3 regions of the Gordonia sp. 852002-50816_SCH5313054-c genome follow, and region 1 is predicted to be linked to each of the others. Evidence: riboswitches for the same ligand, from Rfam matches in the RefSeq annotation. Region 1 holds a riboswitch; each other region holds the start of a gene.
What was found. Region 1 has a riboswitch for S-adenosylmethionine ahead of A5788_RS13770 (bifunctional o-acetylhomoserine/o-acetylserine sulfhydrylase). Riboswitches for the same ligand answer to the same signal wherever they lie in the genome.

Region 1 (5,105 bases):
CTCCGCGCACAGCCCGGGAGGACGACGGACCCGGTTGGGCGACAACGCAACTGCCGCCGACCACGCCGTCGCCGTCGACGCTCACACTCTCCGCGCGTCCGAGTACGCCGTCGACGACTACGCGGCCACCCAGCGCCGAGACCAGTCGTCCCACCTTGCCGCTGCCGCCGGGGATCACGATTCCGCCGAATCTGCTACCGCCGGAGTTTGCTCCGCCGTCGAGGGAGCCCGCTCCCGGCGAGCAGACACCCACTCCGGACAATCAGCAACCCTCCGGGGAAGCTGGTTCGAATGGCAATGCGTCCCAGTCGAATAACCAGCGTGGTACCGGCACGGGCAGGCAGGCGCCTGCCACCACGACCACAACGACACCGGTTCCCGGCGGACTGCTGCCCCCGCCCTGAGGTACCTGAACGCCCTGAGGTACCCGAACGTTCAGCGACGCGCGAGATCGACTGTGCGCTTGAGTAGATCGCCGATGGCGTCGAATTCGGTGAGGAATCCGTCGTGTCCGTTGTCGGACTGCACCACCTGTAGGCCTCCGACGCAATTGCCGAGTTCCTCGGCGAGCTCGACCTGTAACCGCAAGGGGTACAGGCGATCCGAGTCGATACCGCCAACGATCACCGGAACGTCGCAGGCGTTGAGTGCTGCCGTCACGCCACCGCGATCGCGCCCGACGTCGTGGTGGTTGAGTACTTCGCTGAGAATGACGTAGCTGCCCGGATCGAAGCGCTCGACGAGTTTGCCCGCCTGGTGCTCGAGGTAGCTCTGCACGGCGTAACGTCCGCCGGTGAGCGGATTCTCTTGGCCCTGAGCGTCATTCGCGAAGCGTTCGTCGAGCTCCGGTTCGCTGCGGTAGGTCAGGTGTGCGATCCGGCGAGCGATTCCCATTCCGGTCGTCGGCGACTCGCCGGTGCCGTGATAGTCGCCGCCGTGCCACGCCGGATCGGACGTGATGGCCGCGATTTGCGTTGTCTGCGTGCCGATCTGGTCGGCTGTCGCACGAGCGCCGACGGCGAGCACGAGTGCGCTTCGAACCCGCTCGGGATACTCGATGATCCACTCGAGTGCCCGTGCGCCGCCCATCGAGCCGCCCACGACCGCACCGATACTCTCGATGCCCAGATGATCCATCAGCGCGACTTCGGCGCGGACCTGATCGAGCACGGTGAGTTGCGGGAAGCTCGAACCCCACGGTCGGCCTGTGGAGTCCAGCGATGCGGGCCCGGTCGACCCGCGGCATCCGCCGAGCACGTTCGCCGAGATGACGCACCATTCGTCGGTGTCGACTGCCGCGCCGGGACCGATCAGACCGTCCCACCAGCCGGGGGAGGGGTGAGCGGCATCGGCGGGTCCGGTGACGTGTGAGTCGCCGGTCAGGGCGTGCAGCGTGAGGATGACGTTGTCGCGGGTAGGTGACAATTTTCCCCACCGCTGAAAAGCGAGGGTCACGTCGTCGATCTGCTCACCGTTGTCGAGTGAGATCGACCCGAGACGGGCGCTGAGCATCTGGCCGTCCGGGGCGTTCTCCCGGTCCGGCCGTTGCTCTGTATCCGTCTGCGGGTCGATGCTCACCGACACAGGTGTCCTCGCTCCTTGCTCTGAAATGTTTACTTGGCTGCTTCGAAACCCCGGTCGAGGTCGGCGAGAATGTCGTCGATTCCCTCGATGCCCACCGCGAGGCGGACGAGGCCGGGGGTGACACCCGCGGCGAGTTGCTCCTCGGGGGTCAGCTGGCTGTGGGTGGTCGATGCGGGGTGGATCACCAGCGAGCGCACATCACCGATGTTGGCGACGTGGCTGTGCAGCGTGAGCGCCTCGACGAACCGCTTGCCCGCGTCGACGCCGCCTGCGATCTCGAAGCCGATGACCGCACCTTGGCCCTTCGGCGCGAGCTCCTGGCCACGCTTGTACCAGGGCGACGACGAAAGGCCGGCGTAGTAGACCTCTTCGACCTGCGGGTTGTCGTTGAGGTACTCGGCGACGCGCTGCGCGTTGGCGACGTGACGCTCGACCCTCAGGCTCAAGGTCTCGAGACCCTGGGCGAGCAGGAATGCGTTGAACGGCGAGATGGCTGCACCGGTGTCTCGGAGCAACTGCACGCGTGCCTTGAGCGCGTACGCGGGAGCGCCGAGATCGGCGAAGACGGCACCGTGGTAGCTCGGATCGGGCGTGGTGAAACCGGGGAACAGGTCTTTCCCGTCGCGCTGGACACGCCAGTCGAAGGTGCCGCCGTCGATGATCACGCCGCCGATCGCGGTTCCGTGCCCACCGATGTACTTGGTGGCCGAGTGCACGACGATGTCGGCGCCATGCGCGAGCGGGTTGAGCAGGTACGGGGTGGCGACGGTGTTGTCGACGATGAGCGGCACGCCGTTGCGGTGTGCAACCTCCGAGATGCCCTCGATGTCGAGGATCTCGTTGTTCGGGTTGGAGATCGACTCGCCGTAGAACGCGCGGGTGTTGTCGCGTACGGCGGCCTGCCAGGAGTCGAGATCCTCCGGATCCTCGACGAAGGTGACCTCGATGCCGAACTTGGGCAGCGTGTAGTGGAACAGGTTGTACGTTCCGCCGTAGAGCCGAGGACTCGACACGACGTGCCCGCCGTTTTCGACGATGTTGAGGATCGAGTACGTCTCCGCAGCCTGGCCCGAAGCGACGAGCAGCGCCGCGACGCCGCCCTCGAGGGCGGCAAGACGCTGTTCGACGACATCCTGCGTCGGATTCATCAGCCGCGTGTAGATGTTGCCCGGCTCGGCAAGACCGAACAGGTTCGCGGCATGGGTGGTGTCGTTGAAGGTGTACGACGTGGTCTGGTAAATCGGTAGCGCGCGGGCGTTGGTTGCCGCGTCGGCTGACTGGCCCGCGTGGATCTGCTTGGTCTCGAAACTCCAGTTGTCGGCTGGGTTCTGGTCGACGTCGACGTCAGACATTGAATATGCGTCACTTTCTACGGTCGGCAGGGCACGACGACCCTGTTGGGGTCCGACCTTCGGACCCGCGCTTGCCGGGGACCCGAAACCATCTTCGATGGAGATCATCGAGGAGCGGGGTCCCACAACCCGGTCATCACCCGGAGCACCCCACCGCGGTTGGAGGGTTGCCGATCAGCGAGCCGGGGCTTTGCGCTGATACTCATGACCTGGCGTCAAGGATATAACACGGTCGAAATGAAGTGAGAACCCTCCGACGCAGGCTGGTTCTTGGGCTGGACAAGGCGTCGTTGCGGCCGCGGTGCTCGTCGGCGGCGAATGGCCCCGAAGAATGCCTTCTCGTGTAGTCCGAACAGTCGAATTTGACGTTCTTTATCGACGGTTCGCCGCGCGATCGTCGGTTTCTGCCGTGGCGTGGGTCACAAACTTCTACGATCCGATCATTCGCGAGGGGTCGGCAAACTCGGATTCCGACCACGTCGCGATGACACGGCAGAACCGGCCGGATTGGTGGAGAACGCATGGGTGGTCACTTCGGTTTCAGGCGATCGATCAGGGCGGCGAGCACACTCGGACTCGCCGCAGTCGCAGCGGTTCTCCTCGCGATAGGCCAGACTTCCGGCGCGGGTGTCGCGCGAGCCGAGGCCAGCGCCGATTGCGGCAACGGCGCACTCGTCTTCGTCGGCGGTACGTGGGATCCCCAGGCACATCTGCTCGACGGCGTCACGCGTCAGCCGCAGTACGCCGGCTACACCGTCGAGCGCGTCGAGTATCCGGCGTCGATTTGGCCGTTGGGTGCCTTCGGCTTCGACGACAGTCAGTCGCAGGGCGTCGCGGCAACGATGTCGACAGTGGCGAGCTATCAGGCGCAGTGTCAGGGCTATCCGGTCGTGATCGTCGGGTACTCGCAGGGCGCGGGAATCGCCGGCGACGTACTCACCGGCATCGGCACCGGCAATACTTCTGGCCACGAGATCTCACCGACCAAAGTCTCCGGACTGCTCTACTCCGATCCGCGGCAGGCAGGAACTCTCTACGGACAGGGCATCGAACGCGTTCTGATCGGCGTTATCCCCGGACTGACCATGGCGGGCGGACGCGGCGTCGACGACTTCGGCGGAATTCCGGTGACCTCCGTGTGCTTCACGGGCGATCCGATCTGCGACCTGCCCGATCCGCTCCACGATCCGCTCGGTGCCCTCGATGGCTTCGCGGGTTACTGGGTCAAGCATGGTCTGTACCCGCTCTACATGTATTTGGCAGCGACCAACGGGGCCCTGTGGGACGCATGGGGAGTCAAGCCGTTGCACTGCGACAACACCACTGGCCAGGTCAGTACGTGTCAGCTCGTCGTGCCGTCGTCGGCGTGGGTCCTCACCCAGCAGTTCGTCGACAAACTCGGTCTCGGCTGGACCGTGCCCGACCTCGTGAGCAAGCGGTGGAAGTTCCCGGACATCCTCGGCATCACACTGGCCGACTTCCAGCCGCCGATCCGGTGGGCCATGGGTTGGTTCCCGCAGTTGCCCCAACTCGGCTACGGCGGTGTACTCACCGACGTCTACACGTTCCAGGACATGGCACGAGGATTGTTCACATGGAATCCGGTGCTCTGGGGGCAGGGCGTCGACGCGTTGAGGACCAGCGTCAGGAGCATCGCGGCGATGCCGCTGAACTTCGGAAAGTTCTGGGCCTACACACTGACCGGCCGCGATGTCACAGGCATTCCCGGACCCGCGTACCGACCGTCGCTTGTCGCGTTCGAAGAGTGGCTCGCGTCGCTGCGCTCTCCGTCGACGACGACCAGCCACACCGAGTCGCTGATGGCGCTGTCGGCATCGGAGAAGATCGCCGAAGCCTCGGGGACCGTGGTCACGGAGAAGAACGTCGGTGACCACGAAGGGCTCGGCACCACCGGAGCTGGGGTCAGCACCGGGGATGAGGGCGCCACCGGCACTGAGGGTCCCTCTGGCGGAAAAGTCGTCGACGATTCGGCCGGCGTTGGTGGCGACGGCGCAGCTGACGGGACGGGCACCGGAGCCGGGTCGACGCCTCCGACTGTCAGCGACTCGCCGCAACCCCAACCGCACCCGGGCGGGGAGTCGTCACAGCCGAGCGAGAATCCCAGTGACGCGCAGGCGCCTGCACCAGAGTCGTCGGCGCCCCAGCCAA
Region 2 (5,105 bases), on a different contig from region 1:
TCAACTGGGTGACGATCTGCCGGTAAATGGGCATGTCAGAGTGCTCGCTGACGCTGATCGGCGGCTGAGGTCCCATCGGGGTCGTGTGCTCCTGAAAGATGAATGTCCTAACCGACTATGCCATAGTTGGATGATCCGCACGACCGATCTGAGGACGACCATGACAGACGACGCCTTCTGGGATGCCGCCCAGCGACACCTGATCCGCTACATCCCCGCGTTCACTCCGCGCATCATCGAACGCGCTTCGGGGTCGTACGTCTACGACTCCGACGGCAACGCGATCCTCGACTTCACGTCGGGTCAGATGAGCGCCGTGCTGGGCCATTCGCATCCCGCGATCGTCGAAGCGGTATCGAATTCGGTTGCCACGCTTGACCATTTGTTCAGCGGCATGCTCAGCAGGCCCGTCGTCGACTTTGCTTCGCGGCTGTCGACGACGCTGCCCGACAACCTCACGCGCACAGTGCTGTTGACCACGGGAGCCGAATCGAATGAGGCGGCGATCAAGATGGCCAAACTCGCCACCGGCCGGTACGAGATCGTCTCGTTCGACCGGTCGTGGCACGGAATGACCTCTGGCGCAGCGGCTGCCACGTTCTCGGCGGGTCGACGCGGCTACGGCCCGACGCTGCCGGGCAACTTCACGCTTCCCACCCCGAACGCCTACCGCTCGCCGTTCCGCAACGCCGACGGGTCCTACGACTGGGAAGCCGAACTGGAGTATGGGTTCGCGGCCGTCGACACGCAGTCGAACGGCTCGCTCGCCGCGTGCATCGTCGAACCGATCTTGTCGTCGGGTGGCATCATCGAGCTGCCCGAGGGCTACCTCGCGCGGCTGCGGCAGATGTGCGACGACCGGGGCATGCTGCTGATCCTCGACGAGGCGCAGACCGGACTCGGCCGTACCGGTACCATGTATGCGTTCGAGCGCGACGGAGTTGCCCCGGACATCCTCACACTCTCGAAGACTCTCGGCGCGGGCCTACCCGTGGCAGCCGTCGTGACGAGTGCGGAGATCGAAGACCGTTGTGCCGAGCGAGGATTCCTCTTCTACACGACCCATGCGTCGGATCCGCTCGCCGCGACCGTCGCCCTCACGGTGCTCGACGTGATCGAACGGGAGGGGCTCGTCGAGCGTGCCGCCAAGCTCGGAGATGTTCTGCGCGAGAGGCTGATCGGGCTGCGCGACGACGTCGAGGTTGTCGGCGACGTCCGGGGCCGCGGGCTGCTGCAGGGCGTCGAACTCGTGACCGACAAGGCGTCGCGCACTCCCGCAGATGCGTTGGGTGCCAAGGTGACTGCAGCCTGCCTCGAGCGCGGACTGCACATGAACATCGTCCAGCTACCCGGCATGGGCGGCATCTTCCGCATCGCCCCGCCGCTGACGATCAGCGACGACGAACTGCACCAGGGCCTCGACATCCTGACCGACTCCCTCGCCGCGTCGCTCTGAGTGCGGGTGGTTCGGCGCGGGGGTGTGGGCTCCACGACGCGGGCACGCACCCACTACCCCGACGTCAACCGAGCTCGACGACGCCGAGCGCGCGCAGGACGGTCGCGAGCTTCGCCGACGTCTCGTCGAGCTCTGCCTGCGGCTCCGACCCGGCGACGATGCCGCCGCCTGCCCAGGTGTGGACGTGACGACGATCGTCGGACAGTTCGAGCGAACGGATCGTCACCATCCACTCGCCGTCGCCCGCGGAGCCCGACCATCCGACGGCGCCCGCGTAGAATCCACGACGCTCCTCGTGATTCGAGATGAACTGTGCTGCAACATCTCCCGGTGTTCCGCACACCGCAGGGTTCGGGCTCAGCAGCAGTGCGAGGTCGAGTGCGGTGATCGTCGGATCGCTCAGCACGCCGCGAATCGCTGTCGCGAGGTGCCACATCTCGCCGGTTGAGACCAGCGAAGGCTGATCGGGCACGTCGAGTTCGCGACAGATCGGCTCGAGCGCGTCGCGGAGATGGTCGACGACGAACGCGTGCTCGGCCCGGTCCTTCGTCGAGGCGAGCAGTACCCGGCCGGCAGCATGGTCGACGTCGGGGTCTGCTGAGCGCGCCGCCGATCCCGCGTAGGGGCGGCACGTAACCTCGAGACCTTGCTTGCGCAGCAACACTTCTGGGCTAGCTCCGATGAGCCATCGAGCGCGCGGGTCGGTGTGCTCGTCGACGCTGAGGTCGACGAGAAACGCAGAGTGCTCGGCGTTTCCGTACGCCAGGGCTTCGAGAAGTCGGTCCGGGTCGACGGGAGGTTCGACATCGAATTCGACGGCGCGCGCGAGCACGACCTTCGACAACGCCCCCGCGTCGATCTCGTCGATGGCACGTGCGACCCGGTCCCGATGCGTCGCGGCGTCGGGAATCAATGTGACGCGCTCGGCGTGAGCAGGCTCCGGCGCTTGCCCCACGATCGCCGAACCGCTGTGCGTGATGGTTTCGGGAACCAGCAGCGCGGCGTCGTCGGCGGCTGTGAACCCGATCGCCCCGGTGACGGCGCCGATGCGCCCGGAACGCAACGCCTCGGCAGCCTCGGTGGCGTCGGTGAATCCCGCGGAAGCGCCACGCGCTCGAACGGTGCCGTGCGGCCTGGACAGGACGAAGACCTCCGAAGCTGGCATGGATTCACGCTACCGGTTGCGTGGAAGCGCAACCGCGCACAGACCGGCGCGGCCGGCGCGCAGAATCGGGCTCGATAACACGCTCGGCGATCGCACCCTCGGCCGCCTTTCGTGCACGCTGAGTGAAAGTTGACAGCTCAGCGTCGCGTCGGTGATCCTTGGAACAGGTCATGAGTGCCAGCGACAAGCCCCGGCTAGCTGGTCGGCAACCCTCCTCCGCGGTGGGGTGCTCCGGGTGACGACCTGGCCGTGCCCAGGGTGGGTACGGCAAGCGTGGATTCCAAGGAGACTATTCGATGACTGCTGTCGTCACCCGTTCGCACACCGAGTTCTCGCAGGCCAAGGCTGTTTCGCCTGCGCAGACCCCAACTATCGCCCCACTCGCCGACGTCGTCGGCGCCGCCGAATGCGCGCCGCTTTCCGACGGTACGACGGTGCGCTACGCCAACTTCGACTACGCGGCCAGCGCCCCCGCACTCAGCGCGGTGGCTGATGCCGTCGCCGACTCGCTGAGCACCTACGCCAGCGTGCACCGCGGCGCGGGACATCTGTCGCAGGTCACGACGCGTCGCTACGAGGAGTGCCGCGAGACCGTTCGACGCTTTGTCCGTGGTCGCGCCGACGACGCCGTCGTGTTCACTCGCAACACCACCGACGCGATCAACCTCGCGGCGCATGTGACGCCTGGCGACGTTGTCGTTCTCGACATCGAGCACCACGCGAACCTGCTTCCATGGGTCGAACGCAAAGACAAGTGGACACGCATCGTCGAAGTTGCGTCGACCATCGATGAGACTCTCGCCGCCGTCGAGCGCGAACTCGCAGCCAAGCCCGCCGCGCTACTTGCGGTGACCGCGGCGTCGAACGTGACCGGCGAGGTCCTCCCGATCTCGCGACTCGCATCGATTGCGCACCGGCACGGCGCCCGAATCCTCGTCGACGCCGCACAACTCGTCGCGCATCGCCCGGTGTCGATCGTCAGCCACGGCATCGACTACCTCGTCTTCTCGGGCCATAAGCTCTACGCGCCGTTCGGCGCGGGTGTGCTGATCGGACGCACCGACTGGCTCGACGCCGCGCAGCCGTATCTGGCGGGCGGCGGTGCAACGGCAGACGTCGACGTCGAGGCCGGTTGCGCGTCGGTGTCGTGGCACACGGGTGCAGCGCGTCACGAAGCGGGATCTCCTAATGTGTTGGGCGCCATCGCGATTGCTGCCGCATGCGACGCGATCACCGATCTCGGACACGAGTGGATCGGCGCGCACGAGGCGTACCTGTGCGCACAACTCGACGCCGGACTCGCCGAGATCGACGGAGTCACCCCCCTTCGTGTCTTCGACGACGGCCTCGAGCGCGTCGGCATCGCAGGCTTCACCGTCGACGGCCATAGCCCGCGCGAGGTGGCGGAGTACCTGAGTTCGGAACACGGCATCGGTGTGCGCGACGGAAAGTTCTGCGCTCACCCGCTTCTCGACCGACTCGGTTATCCCGACGGCGCCGTACGCGCGAGCTTCGGACTCGGCAGCTCGTCCGACGACGTCGACCGCCTGCTCCACGCGCTGCGCTGCCTGAGCGATCGCAGCGCCGACGCCCCCGACATCCACCACCGAAAGGCACACTCGTGACGATCCAATCGAGTTCTCCGACAGACGTTCTCGCCGACCAGCTCCTTGCTGCCGACACCGGCGTCATCACCATCGGCCGCCCGGCGCTGCGGGTTGCGATCGTCGGCGACGCCGGTGCCGCCGAACTGCCGATCGTCGTGCGACGTTCGACGCTGCGCGACGCCCAGCGCACTCGCTCGCTACTGCGGGCCGGCACCCGTGACACCGCGAACTTCTCGGTAGCACTGGCTGTCGAGGTTGCGATCGCACCGCATCCGGGGTCGGCGCGCGCGTCTGTCGCCTCGGTGTCGGCTGCCGGCTCGGCGGTGACGTCCGTGGGGGATCGCGCAGAGACCGTGCGCTACGTCGGCACCCCGCACGGCCTGGCCACACTGATCCGAGACATCTACGCGGCAGAGGTCGCCGACGCCGTGCTCATCGTGCCGATCGACGGCTCGGCCACCGAGCACCGCGTGCGCGCAGAGGTGCTGCCGCAGTTCGAGTCTCGCCGGGCTGCGTGATCTCGACAAGCTCGATCAGCGGGTAACAAGCTGATCAGCGGGTGGTGATCTCGACAAGCTCGATCAGCGGGTGGGGCTCGATCAGCGGATTGGCTCGGTCGGCGGGCGGTGATCTCGACAAGCTCGATCAGCGGAGTGGGCTCGATCAGCGGGTAGCAAGCTCGATCAGCGGGGTGGCTCGGCGGGTGGGGTTCGATCAGCGGGCGGCGTAGGCGCGGGCGAGGTTGAGGCGCTGCCACGACTGTGCGCCGGGGCGTTGGTCGTCGAGTGGGTATCCGGCGGGATACGCGGTGCGTCGCAGTAGGTCGGCTGCTTGTGCGCGGGTGAGGCGAGGATGTGCGCGCAGCACGAGGTCGACG
Region 3 (5,105 bases), on a different contig from region 1:
CGGAGCCCTACGAGCTTGTGCCTTTGCTGCCGCTGGCTGAGGTCGACAATCGCTCGTCCACTTGGCACGGCGACTCCAATCGTGCCGCGCATCCAGCATTGATCGCTGACATCGAACCAAACGTCGCATCGACTCGGGCGGTACACGCGAATGGACTCGTTAGTCCTTCAGTCGCGACCGGATGCTTCTACCCTTGACCCGTATGCGCCGTCCACCGCACCCCCGCCCGCTCCTCCGCGCCGCAGCGTTGGCCATCGCGCCTGCGCTGATCCTGACGGCCTGCTCGTCGACAAATGACGACGCCGCCCAACCGTCCGTCACCTGCGGCGAGATTCCGACGGGCACGCAGACCGACTCCAGCGCGGCGCCAAAGTCGTCGCAGGACATCTCGACACGACCCGAGGCCGCCACCGGCTATCGCACCGGGATGCAGCCCGTGCAGACCAACACCTATGCCGCGGCGACGGCCAATCCGCTCGCCACCAAGGCGGCCTGCGAGACGCTGCGGGACGGCGGTACCGCGGCCGACGCGCTCGTCACAGCGCAGATGGTGCTCGGCCTGGTCGAACCGCAGTCGTCGGGCATCGGTGGCGGGTCTTTCGCTCTCTACTACGACGCCGCCAAGCACAAGGTCACCGCTTTCGACGGCCGCGAGACAGCCCCGGCGGCGGCCACCGAGGACTACTTGCGCTACATCAGCCCCATTGATCAACGTGCACCCATCCCGAGCGCCCGCGCATCTGGCCGCTCCATCGGTGTGCCCGGCGCTGTGCGCATGCTGGAAGAGATCCACAAGGAACATGGCCGCACCGCCTGGAAGAACCTCTTCGATCCCGCGGTCAGCCTGTCCGACAACGGCTTCGACATTTCGCCGCGACTCGCCACCGCAATCTCCGAGTCGGCTGGCGACCTCAAGGCCGACGACGACGCGCGCTCGTACTTCCTCAATCCGGACGGCACACCGAAGACTGCTGGAACGCGACTGGCCAACCCCGCGTACGCGAAAACGTTGGGCGCGTTGGCAACCGACGGCGCTCAAGCGCTATACACCGGCTCGGTCGCCGATGCGATCGTCGCGAAGGCTGGCTCGACGTCGAACGGTATGACGCCGAGTCTCCTTACCGCCGACGACCTCAAGAACTACAAGGCAATGCGCCGCGAACCGGTCTCCACCGAGTACCGCGGGCATCGCATCGTGGCGATGCCAGGACCGTCGTCGGGTGGCATCACTGTCGCCGCGACGATGGGCATCCTCTCCAACTTCGACATTCCGTCGATGGGGCCGACCGGCGTCGACCGCGACGGCGGGCATCCGAATCCCGAAGCGGTGCATCTGATCAACGAGGCCGAACGCCTCGCCTATGCCGACCGTGACAAGTACATCGCCGATCCCGACTTCATCCCGTTGCCGGGCAAGGGTGTAGCGACGATGTTGGATCCGACCTACCTGAAACAGCGTGCGGCACTGATCAAACCGAACACGTCGCTGGGTAAGGCACAGCCCGGAGACCTCGGTGAGGTCCCGCTCGGTTCGTACACCGGCACAGAACACGGAACCAGCCACATCACCGTCGCCGACAAGTACGGCAACGTGGCGTCGATGACGACGACCGTCGAATCGGCGTTCGGCAGCTTCCATATGGTCGACGGCTTCATCCTCAACAATCAGCTCACCGACTTCTCCGCTGAGCCACGCGACGAGTCGGGAGCGCTTCTCGCCAACCGGGTTTCGCCGGGCAAGCGGCCGCGATCATCGATGGCCCCGACCCTCGTTATGCAGCCGGGAGCCAACGGTGCGCCGGACACCCTCAGCGCTGCTCTCGGCTCGCCCGGCGGCTCCGTGATCATCCAGTTCGTCGTGAAAACGCTTGTTGGAATGCTGGATTGGAAGCTGAACCCGCAGCAGGCCGTGTCGATGATCGACTTCGGTACGGCCAACACCCCGACGTCGAATGTCGGCGGCGAGCACCCGCTGGTCAACACTGCGAACGGCGGCGCCGACGATCCGCTCGTCAAGGGATTGCGCGAACGCGGAGAACAGGTGTCGGTCGACGATCAGTCCAGCGGGCTCAGCGCACTACAGCGCTCAGGCAACGGCTGGCTCGGCGGGGCCGATCCTCGCCGCGAGGGCGCCGTGATGGGCGACGACGCGTCGTTGAAGTGAGGTCGACGTCGGCGGGACGCTATTGATTCTCAACCGTCCGCGCCAGAATCCCGAGCGTCGCGCGTAGCCCGGCCTCGGGAATGATCGGGAACCGGCCTTTGATGTCCTCGTGGGTCACGCGGCTCCAGTCGTAGTACGACGTGACGAGCGTGCCGTCGTCAGTCGGTTCGAGTCGGTATCCGTAGCGGTGATCGAGGGGCGGTCGGACGGTGCCGATGATCGTCCATTCGACCCACCGGTTCTGCTCGTAGCCCGTGATGATCACCCTCACGTCGTACTTACCCATCGGAAGGTCGTTGAGCGATTCGCGATCCATGTGGACGACAAACTCATCGCCCACCGCGCCGACCGTCGACCCTTCCGCACTTTGCAGCATGCCTGAGCTGTCGATGGCGACGTGACCTTCTGGCGTGGTCAGAAGCTCAAAGATCGCCGACGGCTCGGCCTGGATCAAGCGGGTGATCTCGAATAGCTCGGTCATAAGGCTCTCCTCGTGTCGGCGTTGTGCCCACGATATGTGTTCCACCGCGGGGCACAGGGGCGACGCCTTCGCGAACAATCCGACCGTCCACTTCGCGACCCTAAGAATCGCGCAGATTCATACCCTCGGCGCGGCGTCGACCTGGCACTAACCTGGCGTCGGTTATGAGTGTCAGCGCCCAGCCCTGGCTTGCTGGCCGGCAACCCTCCGTCGTGGTGGGGTGCTCCAGGTGACAACCCGACGGAAGCAGGCGCTCGCCGCTGCCGTAACAACGACATCGAGGATTGAAGACCGATACCTGTGACCGCTGAACTTTCCGCTGCGCAGTCGCGTCCGCTGACCAGCGAACCGCGTGACGCAGAACTGCTTTCGGCCAAGCTGGTCAAGGCGCGCAAGCCCGGCCAGTGGGTGAGTAGCGCCGTGGTTCTCGTGCTTGCGGCAATGCTGGTGCACACGCTGATCACCAATCCGCGGTTCCAGTGGGATGTGGTCGGCGACTACTTCTTCCACGCATCAGTTCTGCGCGGCCTCGGCTTGACTTTGTGGCTGACTGCGTCAGTCATGGTGTGCGGCTTCGCATTGGGGATTCTGCTCGCCGTGATGCGCTTGTCGTCGAATCCCATCTTGTCGACGCTGAGCGCAGGCTACGTCTGGTTGATCCGATCTATTCCGCCGCTTGTCCAGTTGCTCTTCTGGTACGAGCTGGCCTCGCTGTATCCGCAACTGTCACTAGGGATTCCGTTCGGTCCGGAGTTCGTCAAAGCCGATACGGCGCACCTGTTCTCGGGCGTGCTGGCAGCGTTCGTCGCACTGACCCTGGACGTCGCGGCCTTCGCTGCCGAGATCGTGCGCGGGGGCATCCTCTCCGTCGACCGCGGTCAGGCGGAGGCCGCAGAAGCGTTGGGGCTCAGTCGGTATCGCATCTTCCGTCGAATCATCCTGCCGCAGGCCATGCCGGCGATCGTCCCGGCGTCGGGCAATCTGCTCATCGGTCTGCTCAAGGCGACGTCGATCGTCAGTGTGATCGCCGTCCAAGACCTGCTCTACTCCGTACAGCTGATCTACCAGCAGAACTACCTGATCCTGCCTCTGCTGTTGGTCGCGACCATCTGGTACATCATCGTCACCAGTGTGCTCTCGGTAGGGCAGTACTTCGTCGAACGTCACTACTCGCGTGGCAATCGCCGACCGCAACAAGGCTTCTGGACGACGGTCCGTGAGAACTTGCCGCTGTTCGGGCGAGTGCGTACCGACCTTCGCAGGTTTGATCGTCGTAACGAAGGTGCGGTGGGCGCGTGAGCTTTTCGACCACGCGCCGCGGGTACACCACGGCCGGGCATGACAATCACACCTACGACGAGACGCTACCTCTCGTCCGAATCCGAGGACTGCGCAAGAGTTTCGGACTCCACAAAGTCCTCGACGGCATCGACGTCGACGTCCCGCGTGGCACTGTAACCGTGCTGCTCGGACCGTCGGGCTCCGGCAAGTCGACGCTACTGCGCTGTATCAATCACCTCGAGAAGCCCGACAGCGGGTTCGTCGAGGTCGGCGGCGAGATCATCGGATACCGGCCGTCGTCGGGAAAGCTGCACGAACTGTCCCATCGTGAGATCGCGCGTCAGCGCGCCACCATCGGGATGGTCTTCCAGCAGTTCAACCTCTTCGGGCATATGACCGTGCAGCAGAACGTGATCGAAGGACGGTTGGCTGCGGGTATCCCGCGCGGCGAAGCTGTCGCACGAGCCGGCGATCTGCTCGAACGTGTCGGCATGGCTGGACGCGAAAGTGCCTACCCACGCCAGCTCTCCGGCGGTCAGCAGCAACGTGTCGCCATTGCCCGAGCCTTGGCGCTCAAGCCGCGCCTCATGCTGTTCGACGAACCGACAAGCGCGCTCGATCCTGAACTCGTCGGCGAGGTTTTGGCCGTGATCCGCGATCTCGCACGCAGCGGCATGACCATGGTGATTGTCACGCACGAGATCGGGTTCGCACGTGAAGTTGCCGACCAGGCGATCTTCCTCGACGGCGGGCGCATCGTCGAATCCGGGGTTCCCGCAGAGATTCTCGACGACCCGCAGCACGAGCGCACGAAAGCGTTTCTCTCCGCGGTGCTATGAGAGTACCCGTGCGAATGTGCACGATGGTCACCTCTGCGTGCCGTAACCAGTTACTACACAGAAGAATTCAGACAAGGGGACCAGAACGATGAAGAACCGCCCACGTATCCTCGCTATGTTGGCGTCCGGCGCAGTGGTCGGCAGTATCGTGTTGAGTGGCTGTGGCTCGTCGTCGGACGACACAGCGAACTCTGCAGAGGCGTCGGCCGTTCCGACACAGGACATCACCAGCAAGATCGCAAAGGACGACGCAATCAGCGCCGAACTGCCTGAGAGCGTGCGCTCTGCAGGAACCCTGACCGTCGGCACCACGCAGACACCCGGGACGTCGAACCTGCCG

Region 2: another riboswitch for S-adenosylmethionine. It lies ahead of A5788_RS21205 (aminotransferase class V-fold PLP-dependent enzyme); the one in region 1 lies ahead of A5788_RS13770 (bifunctional o-acetylhomoserine/o-acetylserine sulfhydrylase).
Region 3: another riboswitch for S-adenosylmethionine. It lies ahead of A5788_RS02615 (amino acid ABC transporter permease); the one in region 1 lies ahead of A5788_RS13770 (bifunctional o-acetylhomoserine/o-acetylserine sulfhydrylase).

The regions. Positions count from the first base shown of each region.
Region 1 is NZ_LZTE01000057.1:82,522-87,626, reverse strand. Features, by position in the region: gene A5788_RS13780 (hypothetical protein) at 1-404, shown strand, start outside; gene metX (homoserine O-acetyltransferase MetX) at 436-1,584, opposite strand; gene A5788_RS13770 (bifunctional o-acetylhomoserine/o-acetylserine sulfhydrylase) at 1,614-2,936, opposite strand; SAM riboswitch class IV at 2,999-3,146, opposite strand; gene A5788_RS13765 (cutinase family protein) at 3,458-5,105, shown strand, end outside.
Region 2 is NZ_LZTE01000079.1:61,851-66,955, forward strand. Features, by position in the region: gene A5788_RS21190 (GntR family transcriptional regulator) at 1-76, opposite strand, end outside; gene A5788_RS21195 (aspartate aminotransferase family protein) at 161-1,456, shown strand; gene A5788_RS21200 (isochorismate synthase) at 1,521-2,621, opposite strand; SAM riboswitch class IV at 2,788-2,901, shown strand; gene A5788_RS21205 (aminotransferase class V-fold PLP-dependent enzyme) at 2,918-4,246, shown strand; gene A5788_RS21210 (hypothetical protein) at 4,243-4,746, shown strand; gene A5788_RS21215 (phosphatase PAP2 family protein) at 4,943-5,105, opposite strand, start outside.
Region 3 is NZ_LZTE01000024.1:2,796-7,900, reverse strand. Features, by position in the region: gene A5788_RS02625 (gamma-glutamyltransferase family protein) at 203-2,164, shown strand; gene A5788_RS02620 (hypothetical protein) at 2,184-2,645, opposite strand; SAM riboswitch class IV at 2,806-2,923, shown strand; gene A5788_RS02615 (amino acid ABC transporter permease) at 2,946-3,944, shown strand; gene A5788_RS02610 (amino acid ABC transporter ATP-binding protein) at 4,025-4,765, shown strand; gene A5788_RS02605 (transporter substrate-binding domain-containing protein) at 4,854-5,105, shown strand, end outside.